DNA from 4 places in the Bradyrhizobium sp. Cp5.3 genome. Region 4 is predicted to be linked to each of the others. Evidence: riboswitches for the same ligand, from Rfam matches in the RefSeq annotation. Region 4 holds a riboswitch; each other region holds the start of a gene.
What was found. Region 4 has a riboswitch for cobalamin ahead of K289_RS0106585 (TonB-dependent siderophore receptor). Riboswitches for the same ligand answer to the same signal wherever they lie in the genome.
Positions count from the first base shown of each region.

Region 1: another riboswitch for cobalamin. It lies ahead of metE (5-methyltetrahydropteroyltriglutamate--homocysteine S-methyltransferase); the one in region 4 lies ahead of K289_RS0106585 (TonB-dependent siderophore receptor).
Region 2: another riboswitch for cobalamin. It lies ahead of K289_RS0133175 (DUF1636 domain-containing protein); the one in region 4 lies ahead of K289_RS0106585 (TonB-dependent siderophore receptor).
Region 3: another riboswitch for cobalamin. It lies ahead of K289_RS51845 (TonB-dependent siderophore receptor); the one in region 4 lies ahead of K289_RS0106585 (TonB-dependent siderophore receptor).

Region 1 covers NZ_AUFA01000036.1:53,570-57,778, reverse strand. Annotated here, with positions in the region: gene metE (5-methyltetrahydropteroyltriglutamate--homocysteine S-methyltransferase) at 1-1,454, opposite strand, end outside; cobalamin riboswitch at 1,557-1,760, opposite strand; gene K289_RS0132470 (hypothetical protein) at 1,995-2,546, shown strand; cobalamin riboswitch at 2,552-2,772, shown strand; gene K289_RS0132465 (ribonucleoside-diphosphate reductase subunit alpha) at 2,889-4,209, shown strand, end outside.
Region 2 covers NZ_AUFA01000039.1:8,460-12,668, forward strand. Annotated here, with positions in the region: gene cobD (threonine-phosphate decarboxylase CobD) at 1-84, shown strand, start outside; gene K289_RS0133165 (cobyric acid synthase) at 89-1,537, opposite strand; gene cobO (cob(I)yrinic acid a,c-diamide adenosyltransferase) at 1,551-2,186, opposite strand; cobalamin riboswitch at 2,227-2,447, shown strand; gene K289_RS0133175 (DUF1636 domain-containing protein) at 2,537-2,911, shown strand; gene cobW (cobalamin biosynthesis protein CobW) at 2,908-3,942, shown strand; gene cobN (cobaltochelatase subunit CobN) at 3,942-4,209, shown strand, end outside.
Region 3 covers NZ_AUFA01000039.1:25,186-29,394, forward strand. Annotated here, with positions in the region: gene cobT (nicotinate-nucleotide--dimethylbenzimidazole phosphoribosyltransferase) at 1-615, shown strand, start outside; gene K289_RS0133250 (histidine phosphatase family protein) at 619-1,191, opposite strand; cobalamin riboswitch at 1,262-1,463, shown strand; gene K289_RS51845 (TonB-dependent siderophore receptor) at 1,579-3,933, shown strand; gene K289_RS0133260 (PepSY domain-containing protein) at 3,944-4,209, shown strand, end outside.
Region 4 covers NZ_AUFA01000003.1:269,172-273,380, forward strand. Annotated here, with positions in the region: gene K289_RS43975 (ATP-binding protein) at 1-1,555, shown strand, start outside; gene K289_RS43980 (response regulator) at 1,548-1,982, shown strand; cobalamin riboswitch at 2,036-2,233, shown strand; gene K289_RS0106585 (TonB-dependent siderophore receptor) at 2,343-4,209, shown strand, end outside.

The DNA.
Region 1 (4,209 bases), on a different contig from region 4:
TCGTTCTGGAGGAACGTCGTGTAGGCAGCGTTGCTGAGCGTCCCACGGGTATGCGCTGCGCGCGCATTCCGGACCGCTGTCGTCTGCGGGAATGAGCCGATGGTCGTCGTTGGAAACGCCGGCAAATTGAAGCGCTGGTGTTGCGCCTCCGCACGCTTCGCAAACGGGCTGTTGCGGCGACGCAGGCTCGCATCGATTGCGGCGACACGCTGCGCCACTTTCGCATCGTGAATGCGGGGCGAACCCTTACGTGCGGCGGCGGCAATGTCAGATTCCTTCAGAGCCGTACCGCACGACTTCCGGCCGCCCGAGAGCGCCGCTCCCAGTGTTGCCAATTCCTCGATCTTTTGGACGGCGAAGGCGAGCCAGCTCTTGATCTGGGGATCGAACTTTTCCTCCAGGCCAAGATCGATCGGCACATGCAGGAGGGAGCAGGATGGCGCGATCTGCACGCGATCCCGCCCTAGCGCGTCGATCACGGGTTCGAGCCGATCGAGAACGCGATTAAGATCCGCACGCCAGATGTTACGCCCGTCGATCACGCCGAGCGAGATCACGCGATCGCGGGACAAGGCGGCAAGATCTGACAATTGCTCCGGGGCGCGGACGAGATCGAAGTGCAGGCCCGTGACAGGAAGCCCGAAGGCAGTATCGCGGTTTTCGCCGAGCGCACCGAAATAGCTCGCCAACATGATCTTGATCTGCGGCACGGATCTTGCGATCTCGGTGTAGGCGGAGCGGAGCGCGGCCTGAGCGGCAGCGTCCAGATCGAGCACAAGGCAGGGTTCGTCGATCTGGACCCAGTCCGCGCCCTGCTGGGCAAGTTCGCGAAGGACATCGACATAGACCGGGAGCAACCGCTCCAGCAGCGAGAGCGGTTCGAAGTCCGGTTCCTTGCTCTTGGCGAGCTTGAGGAATGTGACGGGTCCGATCAATACCGGCCGCGTCTGATAGCCGAGCGACTTTGCCTCTTCGTATTCCTCAATCGGTTTGCGTGAGGCGAGGCTGAATTGCTGATCGCGGCGCAGCTCCGGGACCATGTAATGGTAGTTGGTGTCAAACCATTTCGTCATCTCCTGCGCCGGTACGCCATGACCGTGGTGCGCATGCCCGCATGACGCTTCAGTTGCGTTAGCATCCGCGCCGCGCGCCATGGCAAAATAGGTTGCAAGCGGCACCGGGCCGTTTTTCCAGCCATAGACGTCCGGAATGGCACCGACCATCACGGACGTGTCGAGCACTTGGTCGTAGAACGAAAAGTCGTTCGAAGGAATCACGGTGACGCCGAGCCTTTTCTGCCGCGCCCAATTCGCAGCGCGCAGCGCCATGCCGGCCTCGATCAGCGAGGGTTCGTCCGATGCGCCAGACCAAAAGCGCTCGAGCGCGAATTTCAGCTCGCGTCGCGGACCGATACGAGGTGTGCCGAGAGTTGCAACAGGAAGAGACAGAGACATAGCATCAACCCCGTGGTTGGGGGCAGAGGCCGTGGCGGACGCATGCAGGGAAAGTCGCGCGAGCGACGGCTGCCTCGCGTACCACCGGGACACCCCGCCCGTGGACGAATATTTCGTCGGGGCAGGTCTCCTGGCTCGCGGGTCAATGTCGCTGTCTGGCCTTCCCGAAGCTGTATGGGCTTCAGTGACTTGAGTTGGACAGCGGCTCGCCGCTTACAGTTGCGGGGGCAGCGCCGGCATCGCACCGGCTTCCCTCTTAGCTCCGGATCAAGCGGGATCCGGAGAACCTCGACGCTTTCGATTATCTGCAAGACGGCCGCGCCGTCAACCTCTCACATGTGCGCGTCTGAACGGCGATCTGGACAGTGGAGACGTCCGACAGTTTCGCGACGGTGTAACGCTACTCGTCCTCAACTCTGCGTCTTCGAAACTCAATCGGCCCAAGTTGGTAGGTGTGCAAGCGTCCGAACCGTCAGTAACACGATGTTCCTTGTTGGCTATCCTTCGTCGCTGCCGCTTTCCTTGCGCCATAGGTCGAGCATGAACACGATCACGTCTCAGCATCTTGACCTGGCCTGCGTCGTAACGACGCGAGTTGTCGGATTTTCTCCCGCTACGAACCTGACGTGCGGCAGCAGGCAAAGGGCCGGCATCGCCATTCGGCTCGTCAAGTCGACTTTCCGCCAGAGACTCAAATGCGTGGTGAGCGAGGTTCCATGTGGCATCTCGATAGCCTTTCCGGAGGCGACTGAGGCCGATATCATGGACGTTTGCGCCTTTGCCGAGCAGAGACTGCAGCGGCTCCAACAGGAACCGCTCACGACGAAAATGGTCGAGGAGATTCTATCCGTCACTCCGGCAGAGCTTCGTTGCTTGACCAAGCAGGGCAGGATTCCACCCGTGGGTCGCGCCTTTTTCAGCCAGGGCAGGAAGCAGGTTGGCGTGTTTGTGTATGCGCCGGAGGTGATCTGCAAACTCGCCAAACAGTCGGACCAGATTTCCGAATGGCGTCGTGCCGCTGGAACGGCGGCAATGCCCTCCCACAGAAAATCGTCGCTCGCGCGCCAATCGGCCGTTGACACTTTCGAGTAAATGTCACTAGATATAGAGGTCACGGTTCCACTATTTCGCAAGATTTGGTGGCTAAGAGGGAAGCCGGTGAACTGCGTTTCGACGCGGAATTCCGGCGCTGCCCCCGCAACTGTCAGCAGCGAGCTGCTTCCGAACATCGTCACTGAGGTCATTAAAGGCCTCGGGAAGGCGGGAAGCATGCGACGACCTGCGAGCCAGGAGACCTGCCGCGACGACCTGAACGTCCACGGGCGGGGTGTCCCGGCGGTCGCTTGCATGCACCGTCCGGCACATGTCTGCCGGCGTTTCTGCGGCGCCCTCCTTTGCCCCGTTCGATAGCAACATGCATCACGGGGACCTTTGATGTCTTTGAACCTCCACGACGCGGAAATCGCTTCCGCTCCCATCATCCAGCTGCGTCCGGAATCGCTCGCGGGCACGCCAAGCGAGCCCGCCATGCAGATCATCCGTCGCAACGGCAAGGTAACGCAATTCGATTCGGCCAAGATCGCGGTTGCGATGACGAAAGCGTTTCTCGCCGTGGAAGGCAACACAGCAGTCGCCTCGCGCCGCGTGCATGAGAGCGTCGAGCACTTGACCGCTGATGTCGTAGCTGCGCTGACGCGCCGAGCTGGGGAGGGGCGCACGTTTCACATCGAGGATGTGCAGGACCAGGTCGAACTCGCGCTGATGCGCCGCGAGAATCACAAGGTCGCGCGCGCCTACGTGCTCTACCGGGAAGAACGGGCCCGCAAGCGCGCCGAAGCCGAGGCTGCGGCTCCGAAGGCCATCTCAAGCCAGCCTTCGCTCCACATGCTCCGCGACGACGGCAGCAACGTGCCGGTCGATATGGCCCGCCTCACCGCTGTGATCGCGGAGGCCTGCAATGGATTAGACGCGACCGATCCTGCGGCTGTGCTCGTCGAGACCACACGCAATCTATATGACGGCATCAGCCGCAACGAGCTTGCGCTTGCGCCGATCATGGCGGCACGCTCCCTGGTGGAGCAAGAGCCCAACTACGCCTATGTCAGCGCGCGTCTGCTGCTGGACAAGCTGCGCGGTGAAGTTCTCACCTATGTGCATCGGCAGCCGACGGAAGCGAGCCAGGCCGACATGGGCAGTCGCTACGCAGACTACTTCCCGGTCTATATCAAGACCGGCATCGCCGCCGAGCTGCTCGATCCCGAGCTGACCCGGTTCGACCTCAACAGAATCTCAGCGGCCCTGAAGCCGGAGCGCGATCTGCAATTCCAGTTCCTGGGCCTGCAGACGCTTTACGACCGTTACCTTCTTCACGTCTCCGGCAACCGTATCGAGCTGCCGCAAGCGTTCTTCATGCGGGTAGCTATGGGGCTTGCGCTCCGCGAAATCGACCGCGAGACCAAGGCAATCGAGTTTTACGATCTCCTGTCATCTTTCGACTTCATGGCTTCGACGCCGACGCTGTTCAATTCAGGCACGCCGCGTCCGCAGCTTTCATCTTGCTTTCTGACAACGGTAACCGACGAGCTCGACGGCATCTTCAAGTCGATCAAGGACAACGCGCTGCTCGCAAAATATTCGGGGGGTCTTGGCAACGACTGGACCCCGGTGCGGGGCCTGGGCGCGCACATCAAGGGCACCAATGGCGAAAGCCAGGGCGTGGTGCCGTTCCTCAAGGTCGCCAACGATACGGCGATCG
Region 2 (4,209 bases), on a different contig from region 4:
GCGCAGAAGCCGACATGGTTGCGCCTGGGACTCCCCGGCAGCGAGACGGAATGGACGCGGCTCGCGGAGGTCCTTTCGCGCTGAGCGCTCAGCGCGCCAGCGCGAGCAGCCCTTTGACATCGAGATGTGTCTCGATGTGATCGGCGAGCGCATCGAGCGCGCTCTCGACCCTGGCATGGTAGGGCTCGTCGCCTGCGGGAATGTCGAGCTTTGCGAGAAACGCCTTGCGAAAATCGTCCGAGGTGAAGAGGCCGTGCAGGTAGCTGCCTTGGACGCGTCCATCGCTTGAGGTAGCGCCTTCCGGCGCGCCGTCGAGCATAGCAAAGGCGCGCGCGCGATCGGGCCCTTCGGTGCGGCCGATGTGAATCTCATAGGCCTCGATCGGCGCACTCGTCGCCGCATGCACGGCCGACACGCGCGTCAGCGTCTTCTGCGGGCTCATCTCCGTCGTCACGTCGAGAAGCCCGAGGCCCGGCGTCTCGCCCGCAGGCCCTTCGATTCCGTCGGGATCGGCGACGCTGCGCCCGAGCATCTGATAGCCGCCGCAGAGGCCGAGCACATGGCCGCCCCTGCGGTGATGCGCAAGGAGATCGATGTCCCAGCCCTGCGCGCGCAGGAAGGCGAGGTCGCCGCGGGTGGATTTGGAGCCGGGAATGATGACGAGGCGCACGTCGCCCGGGATCGCTTCACCCGGACGCACCATCACGAGATCGACGCTAGCCTCGAGCTTCAGTGGATCGAGGTCGTCGAAATTGGCGATCCGCGACAGCGCGAGACATGCGATCTTGCACTGACCGGGCTTTCGCGCGTCCCGCAATCCGAGCGCATCCTCGGCCGGAAGCTCGCCGGCGCGCGCGAACCAGGGCAGCACGCCGAAACCGCGCCAGGACGTCCTGGCTTCGATCAGCCGGTAGCCATCGTCGAACAGCGTGGGATCGCCACGGAACTTGTTGATGATAAAACCCCGGATCATCGCGGCGTCATCCGGATCGATCACCGTCTTGATGCCGACGAGCTGCGCGATGACGCCGCCGCGATCGATGTCGCCGACCAGCACGACCGGCACGTCGGCCTTGCGCGCAAAGCCCATATTGGCAATATCGGCCTTGCGCAGATTGACTTCCGCCGGGCTGCCGGCGCCTTCGACCAGCACGAGATCGGCGCGCGCCTTCAGCCGCTCAAAACTCTCCAGCACCGCGCCCATCAAGGAGGGCTTCATCGCGGCGTAGTCCCGCGCGCGCGCGGTCGCGATGCGCTTTCCCTGCACGATCACCTGCGCGCCGACATCGGTCTCGGGCTTCAGCAGCACCGGGTTCATGTCGGTGTGCGGCTCGACACCGGCGGCGAGCGCCTGGAGCGCCTGGGCGCGGCCGATCTCGCCGCCGTCGACGGTGACGGCGGCATTGTTCGACATGTTCTGCGGCTTGAAGGGAAGCACGCGCAGGCCGCGCCGCTTAGCTGCGCGCGCAAGGCCCGCGACGATGAGCGACTTGCCCACGTCCGAGCCGGCCCCCTGGATCATCAATGCGCGCGTCATTGCGAAAATTGTCTCAGAACTCGACGCCGGCTTGCGCCTTGATGCCGGAGCGGAACGGATGCTTGACCAGCGTCATCTCGGTGACGAGATCGGCGATCTCGATCAGTTCGTCCTTGGCGTTGCGGCCGGTGAGGACGACATGCGTCATCGGTGGCTTCGAGGTCTTCAGGAAGTCGACGACCTCGGCGATATCGAGATAGTCGTAGCGCAGCGCGATGTTGATCTCGTCGAGCACAACCATGCGCAGCCGCTCATCGGCGATCAGCTCTTTCGCCTTCTCCCAACCCGCGCGCGCCGCGGCGATGTCGCGGGCGCGGTCCTGTGTCTCCCAGGTAAAACCTTCGCCCATCGCATGGAACTGGCAGAGATCGCCGAAATGGCCGGTCAAAAGCCGCCGCTCGCCGGTGTCCCAGGCGCCCTTGATGAACTGCACGACCGCGCAGGGAAAGCCGTGGGCGACGCAGCGGACAATCATGCCGAAGGCCGAGGAGGACTTGCCCTTGCCGGCGCCGGTATGGACGATGATGAGGCCCTTCTCGCCGCTCTTGGTCGCCATGATCTTGTCGCGGGCGACCTTGATTTTCGCCATTTTCGCGGCGTGCCGGGCGTCGGTGTCCTCGGTGCTTTGGGTATCCGGTTCAGGCGTCATCGGACGGGGTCCTTCGGCTTGACAAGTGGCGGCCATGGGCAAATGGTGGGCCCGCGTTGGTTCCTGTCCTACGACAGGCGAAGAGGGAATGCGATAGGGCGCGAATCGGTAAGATTTGAGCCCAAAATGCAGCCGCCCCCGCGACCGTGACCGGAGAGATGCCCGAAGCCACTGATCCCCTGGGGGATCGGGAAGGCGGGGGACGAAGGGACAAACCCTGCTCCGCAAGCCGGGAGACCTGCCAGCGCGGAGTTTGAGACCGGCGGACGGGGTGTTCCGCGACGGGGAAACGGGCCGCCAGAACGGCTCGTGCGCCTCATCGCCTCCGGCCGTCTTTCATGGAAGGGGCGATGACCGTCACGCTTCACGTTTGCATCACCTGCCGTGCCGGCCAGACACTCGCAGAGGGCGAGGTCACGCCCGGCAAGCGGCTGCACGGTGCGATCCTCGACGCCGGGGTGCCCGAGGGCGTCACCGTGGTTCCCGTCGAATGTCTGTCGGCCTGCAGCCAGGGTTGCTCGGTGGCGCTGAGCGCGCCCGGCCGCTGGTCCTATGTCTATGGCCGTCTGTCCGATGTTCATGCGCGCGATGTGATCGCGGGTGCCACGGCCTATGCGGCGGCGCCCGACGGCATCGTGCCCTGGCGCAGCCGTCCCGAGATCTTCCGCAAGCAGTCGCTTGCCCGCATTCCCCCCATTGCTGTCGTGCCGGAGGCCGCTGAATGAACCCGCTCGCAAAAGTCCCGGTCACGGTCGTCACCGGCTTCCTCGGATCGGGCAAGACCACGCTGATCCAGCACCTCCTCAGCAATGCCAACGGCAAGAAGCTCGCGGTGCTCGTCAACGAGTTCGGCAGCGAGGGCGTCGACGGCGAGATCCTGAAGTCCTGCGCCGACGCGAACTGTCCGGAAGAGAACATCGTCGAGCTCGCCAATGGCTGCATCTGCTGCACTGTCGCCGACGATTTCATTCCGACCATGGAGCAGCTGCTGGCGCGGCCTGTGAAGCCCGATCACATCCTGATCGAGACCTCGGGCCTGGCGTTGCCCAAGCCGCTGCTCAAGGCGTTCGACTGGCCCGAGATTCGCTCGCGCATCACGGTCGACGGCGTGATCGCGCTCGCCGATGCCGAGGCTGTCGCCGCCGGCCGTTTCGCGCCGGACCCGGATGCGGTGGACGCGCAGCGCGCGGCGGATGAGAATCTCGATCACGAGACGCCGCTGTCGGAAGTGTTCGAGGACCAGATCGCCTGCGCCGACATCGTGCTGCTGACCAAGGCCGACCTTGCGGGCGTGGCAGGACTCGAAGCGGCCAAGGCGGCGATCGCGGCCGAGATGCCGCGCCGCGTGCCGATGCTGCCGGTCACCGACGGCGCGATCGACGCCCGCGTGATCCTTGGTCTTGGCGCCGCCGCGGAGAACGATCTTGCGGCGCGTCCCTCGCATCACGATGGCGAGGAAGAGCACGAGCATGACGACTTTGCTTCCGTCGTGATCGATCTTCCAGAGGTCACGGACGTCGAGACGCTGGTCGCATCGATCCAGAAGCTTGCGCGCGAGCAGAACGTGCTGCGCGCCAAGGGCTATATCGCGGTCGCGGGCAAGCCGATGCGCCTGTTGCTGCAGGCGGTCGGCGAGCGCGTGCGGCACCAGTTCGACAAGGCCTGGGGTTCGGGCGCACGGCAGTCGAAGCTCGTCGTGATCGGCGAGCACGGCGATATCGACGAGGCCGCAATCAAGGCGGGACTTGGTATCTGATGCATGTCGTCTTCCGCGAGAGCCGCGGTCTGGAGGAGACCGCGACGCCAAGGGACATCGGCCAGGACCCGGCCGATCTCGTGGTGCTCTCGTTCTCGGACTCCGATCTTGCTGCGTTCGCGGCCGGTTGGCGGCGCGGCCGCGACAGCCTGCCGTCGCTGCGGCTTGCGAACCTCGCGGAGCTCCGTCACCCGCTCTCGGTCGATACCTATATCGAGCGCTCGCTGACGCAGGCGCGCGGCATCCTGGTGCGCCTGATCGGCGGGG
Region 3 (4,209 bases), on a different contig from region 4:
CTGACGTTTGCTTTCGAAGCCGGCCAGCGCGCGGTCGTTCGTGCGGAGGCATCAAGGCCCGATCTGCTGATCCTCGGAGAAATGGGCATCGGCAACACCACGACGGCGGCGGCGATTGCCGCTAGCCTGCTCGGCGTGAGTGCTGAGGAGATTGCCGGCAGCGGCACCGGCGTCGATGCGGCCGGTCGCGCACATAAGGCCCGCGTGATCGATGCGGCGCTGGCGCGCCACGGGCTTGCTGGTGCGTCGCCCGAGAAAATTCTGTGCGCCGTCGGTGGCCTCGAGATCGCGGCCATTTGCGGCGCGATCATCGCCGCCGCGCAGCGCCGCATTCCGGTGCTGATCGATGGCTTCATCGTCTCGGTTGCTGCGCTGGCGGCTGTGCGCCTCAACCCGTCATGCCAGCCATTCCTGCTGCCGTCACATCAATCGGCGGAGCAGGGGCACCGGCTGGTTCTGCGCGCGCTGAACGTCCAGCCGCTGATCATGCTCGATCTCAGGCTCGGTGAGGGATCGGGCGCCGCGATCGCGCTGCCGCTGGTGCGGCTCGCGTGCAGCCTTCACAACGGCATGGCGACGTTTGCACAGGCCAATGTGCCGGATCGTCCGGCTTGATGTTCAGCCGGAGCGCTGATTGACGGACACGACGCGCCAGCTCGCCGCGAGCCGGTCGATGCGAGTGAGGGAGAGCGGATCGACGACGAAGCGCAAGGCGGCCTGTGGCGCGAGATCAAGTGCGATGCAGAGCGCTGCGCGGATCGTGCCGGAGTGGACCACGAGAATGGCCGGACCGGGTCCGATCTGCGCGAGGCCCTTCCGGACGCGCGCGACCTGATCCTCAAAGCTTTCGCCGCCCGGCGGCCGTCCGCGCGCGGGGTCGTTCCAGAATTGCGCATAGGCGTCGCCACCTGCCGCGGCGAGCGCGTCGTGGCGCTGGCCGGTCCAAGCGCCAAAATCCTGCTCGCCGAATTCGGGAGCAAGCGCCGGATCGAGCCCTAATGCGCGTGCCGTATCGACTGTCCGGCGCGACGGGCTGGCATAGCTCATGGCATCCGGCGGCAGGCAGCGTCGCAGCGCGTCGATCTGCGTGCGGTCACCGAGATCGGCCGGCGTGTCCGGCGCATGGATCGTGCCCGCGATGCCGTCGACAGCCGCATGACGTATCAGCCAGAGGAAGGTCTCGCCTTCCATGTGATGTCTCCTGAAAGCCACTGCGACAACAACGCCGCAGTTCGCGCACATTGACTCCGCCTGCGTCTTAATCCTAGATGGTCCTGACGGTTTCCCCGAAAGGGGATGAAAAGGGAATGCGGTGCGGGGATGTTTCCCCAATGCCGTAGCTGCCCCCGCAACTGTGAGCGGAGAATCCTTCGTCAGAAGCCACTGGGTCCTCGGTCCCGGGAAGGCGACGAAGCGGTCATGACCCGCAAGCCAGGAGACCTGCCGTCAGCCGTGGTCACACGCGAAAATGTCGGTCGGGGAGTACAGACATTCGGCTTCATCGCAAAGGCCCAAAGGGCCGGAGGTGAGACCTGGTTCGCTGTGACGTGCCACTGACGTCACACCGAGGTTCGGACCATGTCTTCCATCCGCGTCGCGCGCCAGCGCAAATTCCTGCTCGCGACCGCTGCTCTCACATCAATTGCATTCGTCGACATGCCCGCGGCTTTCGCGCAGCAGGTCCGCGATCCGCTACCGCCGGTCGAGGTGACCCCCGCCCAGCCCCGCGGGCCGGCCAAGCCCGCGCGCAGCGAGGGACGGCTTGCGCGCCGTGCCGCGGCGACCAGGCCTGCCGCGGTGCCGGCCTCGCAGAAGCCCGCCGTTCCCACCACGGCGCAGACGCCGCTCAACACCAATGTGGTGGCCGTAAGCGCCTCGCGCCTCGGCCTGACCGTGCGCGAGATCCCGGCGACCGTCGAGGTGATCTCGGCCGAGACCATGCGTGAGCAGGGCTATCGCACCGTGTCGGAGGTCTCCCAGGGCGCGGTCGGCGTCACCTCCGGCGATAATCCGGCCGAGCCGTCGGCCTTCTCGATGCGCGGCTTCACCAACAGCCAGATCAACACGCTCTACAACGGCATCAAGATCGGCCCGCAGAACATGACCTCGCGCATCATGGACACGGCCAATCTGGAGGCCGTGGAATTCGTGAAAGGCCCGGCTTCGGTGATGTCGGGCGAGGGCGCCGCCGGCGGCGCGGTCAATGTCGTCACCAAGCAGCCGCATACTGGACCCGTCCTGAACGAGGCGGATTTTTCCTGGGACTCCCTGAACTCGTTCCGCTCGCATTACGGCTCCGGCGGCAGCACCAATGTCCAGGGCCTCGACTACCGCTTCGACATCAGCCGATCCTCGCTCAACGGCTTTGCCGACGATACCAACACCAGGACGCTCGACGTCTCCGGCCAGCTCAACTACCGCATCTCCGACAGCCTCAAGATCTGGGGCGCGATCGAGTATCGCGAGGACCGCGGAAAAGCCTATTGGGGCGCGCCGCTGGTGCCGATCGCCTTCAGCGGCTCGCACGCGACGAGCGGCATCGTCTCCGGCAATTACATCTCGAACTACAACGGCTCGAATCTCGGGGCGGTCACCATCGACGACCGCACCTTCAACACCAACTACAACGTCCTCGACAACCGCAACGTTGCGCAGGAGGTCTGGCTGCGCGGCGGCTTCGAGCTGAAGCTCGCGCCCGGCCTCACCCTGAAGAGCCAAGCCTACGGCTATGGCGCCGAGCGCACCTGGTTCAACAACGAGGTCGAGGCGTTCAACTCTGGCTCGAACCTGGTCGATCGCGAGCGCTTTTACGTCGCGCATAGCCAGCGGCTGGCCGGTAACATCACCGATCTGACCTGGGATACGAATATCGCAGGTTTCGATAATCGCTTCGTCACAACACTTGCGGTGAGCGATCTCGACTTCGTCCGGCCGGGCGCCGCCAATTTCCCCCACGATCTCGTCACGCTGGTCGATCCCGTGCGCGGCTATTACGGCCTGCTCACGACGCAGCAGCAAACCGCGCGCATCGACAACGAGGCGCTGTCGTTCGAGGACCGGCTGAAGCTCACGCGCAGCTTTGCCCTGGTCGGCGGCCTCCGCGTCGAGCATATCGGGCTCGACCGCAACTCGACCGACGTGAATGGCCTCGAGAAGGCGAACTTCCCGTTCTCGAAATCCTGGGTGCCGGTGACGGGCCGCATCGGCTACACTTGGGACGCTGTTCCAGGCCTCACCTTCTTCAGTCAGTACGCCACCGGCGCGGACGTCTCGGCCAACAATATCTTCCTGCTCGTGCCGACCCAGCCGCTCGATCTGACGACCTCGCGCACCTATGAGACCGGTGTGAAACATTTGTTCTGGGACAACAGGGCGGAGTGGTCGTTCTCGGCCTACGACATCCTGCGCAAGAACGTCTATGCCGCGGCCGGCGGCATGCAGCTCAACATCGCCGGGCGCCAGGAGTCGAAGGGCGTTGAACTCGCGGCGTCGGTCCGCCCGATTGATCCGCTGCGACTGTGGGGCAACATCGCCTATGTCGATGCGCGTTACGCCGATTGCAATTTCGTCGGCGGCTCGTTCTCCGGCAACACCCCGCCGAACGTGCCGCGCATCGTCGCCAATGCGGGAGCGTCCTACCGCTTCTTCACACCCTTGCCGGTCGAGCTCGGAATCGTCGGCCGCCATGTCGGCGACCGCTTCAACACCGATGCAAACGTCGTGACGCTGAAGGCCTACACCGTGGCCGACGTCTATGCCTTCGTCGACATTCCCAGGACGGTGTTCAATGCCGTCGACCAGGCGCGCCTGACCTTCCGCGTGCGCAACATCACCGACAAGCGCTATGCGATCTGGGGCGATCCGTTCTACCCCGATCAGATCCTGCTGGGAGCCCCGCGCACCTACGAGATCTCCGCGGCGTTCAAATGGTGAGCTCCGGCGCATGATGGGTACGATCGTCCTCGTGCATCGCTGGCTCGGTATCGCGTTCTGCCTGCTGTTCGCGATGTGGTTTGCGACGGGGATCGTGATGCACTTCGTTCCGTTTCCGTCGCTGACCGAAGCAGAACGATTTGCAGGCCTCGCGCCGCTCGCTCGCACGCGGGTGACGATCGCGGTTGGCGATGTGGTGACCGCCAGCGGGATCGCGGATGCCGGGCGCGCCCGCTTGATTCAGCGGAGCGATGGTCCGGTATACATCGTCGAGGG
Region 4 (4,209 bases):
CGAGGCCTATGTCCAGGAGGCGCTGCGTTGGCTTCCGCACGACGCGACCGAGACGGATCTGCGTGGCGACCTCGCCCTCGAGAGCGCATCGGAGACGCCGGACGCGTTGACGAGCGACGGTGGCGAGCGGATCATCCTGGCCGACGACAATGCCGACCTGCGCGACTACGTCAAACGGCTGCTCGACGCGCAGGGCTATCGGGTCGAGGTGTTTTCCGACGGGCGGGGGGCCCTCGAGGCCGCTCGGCGGCAGCGGCCCGACCTCGTTCTTTCCGATGTGATGATGCCGCGTCTCGACGGCATCGGGCTGCTCGCCGAACTGCGCGGCGATGGTCAGCTGCGGGGATTGCCCGTCATCCTGTTGTCGGCGCGGGCCGGCGAGGAGGCGCGAGTCGAGGGCCTCGAGGCCGGGGCCGACGACTACGTCAACAAGCCGTTTTCGGCGCGCGAATTGCTGGCACGCGTGCGCGCCAATCTGCAGCTGGCGCGGATCCGGCGAGAGGCCGAAGAGACGCAGCGCCAGCAGGCGGCGCGGCTGGAAGCCGTGGTCAACACGGTGCCAACGGCAGTGTGGTTCACGCACGATCGGAGCGCCGAGCACATCTTCGGCAATGCCTATGGTGCGCGCCTGCTGCGGGTCCGGCCCGATGCGAACATGTCGCTGTCGGCACCGCCGCCCGAGCGTCCGGCCTGCCGCATCTTTCGCGACGGCCGCGAAGTTGCGGCGTCCGAGTTGCCGTTGCAGCGCGCCGCGCGCGGCGAGGAGGTCGGCAACGAGGAGCTGGAGATCCGCTTCGCCGACGGCGGGTCCGCAACCGCGATCTTCCAAGCCTCGCCGATCGTCGATGTGACCGGACAGTTTCAGGGCGCGGTCTGCGCAGCCATCGACATTTCCGAGCGCAAGCGCCAGGAACGCCATCGCGAGTTGCTCGTCAACGAGCTCAATCACCGCGTCAAGAACACGCTGACCACCGTGCAGTCGTTTGCGCTCCAGACCCTGCGCAATGCCCCGAGCCTCGGCGAGGGGCGCAGGGCCTTCGACGCCCGCCTGATCGCGCTCTCGAAGGCGCACGACGTACTGGTGCGGGAAAACTGGGAGTCGGCGGAATTGCGCGAGGTCGTGATCGAAGCCCTCGGCGCCTACGCCGAGGGGGCCGACGGCAGGATCGCGATCGCCGGTCCCGACTTGCGGATCAAGCCTACGGCGGCGCTCGCGATCTCGATGGCGCTGCATGAGCTCGCGACCAATGCGGTGAAGTACGGCGCGTTGTCCCGAGGCTCTGGAAAGATCCAGGTCGGATGGGACGTCGGCGAGCATTTCGAGCTGCGCTGGATCGAGCGCGGCGGTCCCACCGTTGTGGTCCCGTCGCGACGCGGCTTCGGTACGCGATTGATACAGCAGGGCCTTCCCCACGAATTCGGCGGCGCGCAGGTCGAGCTGGGGTTCGAGCGCGAGGGCGTCGTCTGCGTCATTCGCGCGCCGCTGCACGAAATCCGCGCCAATTTTGCCGCGCATGATGAAGCCACCGCTGACGGAGGGAATGACGATGTCTGAAATCGATCTCGCCGGTCAGCGGGTCCTCGTCATCGAAGACGAGGCGTTGGTCATGATGTTGCTTGAGGACAGCCTTCTCGACGCCGGGTGCGAGATCGCCGGCGTCGCCGCGCGCATCGACGATGCGCTCGAGAAGGCCACCTCGTTCAGCTTTGACGTCGCCGTCCTCGACGTCAATCTCAACGGACGGCAGACCTTCGACGTGGCGCGCCGCATTGCGGAGCGCGGCATTCCCCTCGTCTTCGCAACCGGCTACGGCGCTGCGAGCCTGCTCGCGAATTTTCACAACGTTCCGATCCTGCAGAAGCCGTTCCAGCAACAGGATCTTGAGGCCGCGCTACGTCTTGCGATCTCGAGGCGACCGGGCGAGGGCAATGTCGTCGCGCCCTGGGAGGACCTTCATTCGATCGATGAGCCTCGTCAGTAACGTGCGACAACGGCGCCATGCGACGATCGGATTGACTCCGGCTCTGGAGAGCCGGTAACATTCTCGCCGACGGTTCTCCTCACGGAGATCAAAAGGGAACGTGGTGCGGGGTTGTCCCAACGCCACGGCTGCCCCCGCAACTGTAAGCGGCGAATCTTTCGTCATATGCCACTGGGAATCTCGGTCCTGGGAAGGCGACGCAAGGTAGCGACCCGCGAGCCAGGAGACCTGCCGTCAGCCGTGGTCGCACGCGAAGATGTCGGTCGGGGAGTACAGACATTAGCTTCACCGGAGCAATAGCTCCGTCGTGAAACCTCGTTCGCTGTGACGTGCCACTGACGTCTCGCCGAGGTTCTAACTGTGTCCCTTATTGTCTTTGCCGCTAGGCGCTTTCGCGCCGGCCTTCTCGCGTCCGTTTCTCTGCTGTCTCTGGATTTCTCTGCCGCTTTTGCGCAGCAATCGGCGTCACCCGATCTGTTGCCTCCGGTCGAGGTCGTGCCGTCCAGACCAGTCGCGGGCATCGTGCAGTTGCCTCCCACAGCTCCGCTGCGGTCACGCCCACGGCGCGAGGCGCTCAAGCCGCCTCAGGCACCCGCGTCAGCGACGCCAATCACTGCATCGCCACTCGTGATTAGCCCGACCGGCATTGCGACACCGGCGGGACAGGTGGCAAGCTCAGTCACCGTGATGACCGAACGGGATATCCAGACCCGGCAATACCGCACCGTGCCCGACGTTCTGAACACGGTGACGGGATTGAACGTGGTGCAGACCGGCGGGCCGGGCGGACAGACCTCGGTGTTCATGCGCGGCACCAATTCCAACCACACCAAGGTGTTCGTGGACGGAATTGACGTTGGCGATCCCTCAACGCCGAACGAGGCCTTCGATTTCGCGCATCTTTTGACCGCCGACATCCAGCAGCTCGAAGTACTGCGCGGGCCGCAGAGCGGCCTCTACGGCTCGGACGCAATCGGCGGCGTCATCTCGATAGTCACCCAAAAAGGCGAGGGGCCGGCACGCGCGACGGCGTCGATCGAGACCGGATCGTTCAACACGTTCAACCAGACCGTGGGCCTGCGCGGCGCGCAGGACAACTTCAACTATGCTTTCAATGTGGCGCATTTCCATGCGGGCGACATCCCCGTAACACCGCTTCAGTTGCTGCCCCCGGGGCGGAAGGCGAACGGCAACAACTACGACAACATGACCTACTCGACCAAGCTCGGGCTCGACATCAACGAGAACTGGTCCGTCAACAGCGTCGTTCGCTATACCGACGCGAGTTTGCTGTTCACCGGCGACGGCGGCTTTCCGAGCACGCCGAACGCCGCGCAAAGCACCCATGCGGTCCAGCAGCTCTTCAACCGCGACGAAGCGGTCTGGTCGCTGCTCGACGGCGGCATCAGGAATTATTTCGCTGTGAACTATGCGAGCAGCCGCAGCACCGACATCGGCCCGGAAGATCCACTCGCGACAATCACGACCGGCGAGCGCATCAAGTACGACTGGCACGTCGTTACCGAGCTCACGCGGGGCAACAATCTCGTCGTCGGCGCGGAGCAGCAGACCGAGCGGATCGATACGACGGGATTCTCGGCCGAGAACGGCAACAGGGCCGCATTCATCGAATTGCAGTCGGAGTTTGTGAAGCGCTTCTTCCTCGTCACGAACGTCCGCAACGACCACAATGACCAGTTCGGCGAGCGCGCGACCTATCGCGTCGCGCCGGCCCTGATCGTTCCGGTGACCGAGACCAAGCTGAAGGCGAGCTACGGGACTGGCTTCAAGGCGCCCACGCTGAGTGAGCTCTATCAGAATTTCCCGACCTTCGGCTTCTTCGGGAATCCGAACCTGAAGCCGGAGCAAAGCGAAGGCTATGATGTCGGCTTCGAGCAACCTCTCTTCAGCGACCGCATCCGGTTCGGCTCGAGCTATTTCCACAACAGTATCACCAACCTCATCACCACCAACGCCACCTTCACGTCCTATGCGAACGTAAATCTCGCGACGACCGAGGGCACCGAGAGCTTCGTCTGGGCGCAGGTCACGGAGCGCTTTGGCATTCGCGCCGACTACACTTTCACCCGCGCCGTCGATGCCGGAACAGGGCTGCAGCTGCTGCGCCGGCCACAGGAGAAGTGGAGCGCGACAGCGACCTGGATGCCGATCGATCCGCTTATGCTGTCCGCGACGGTGCTCCACGTCAGCGACTGGCGGGATGTCA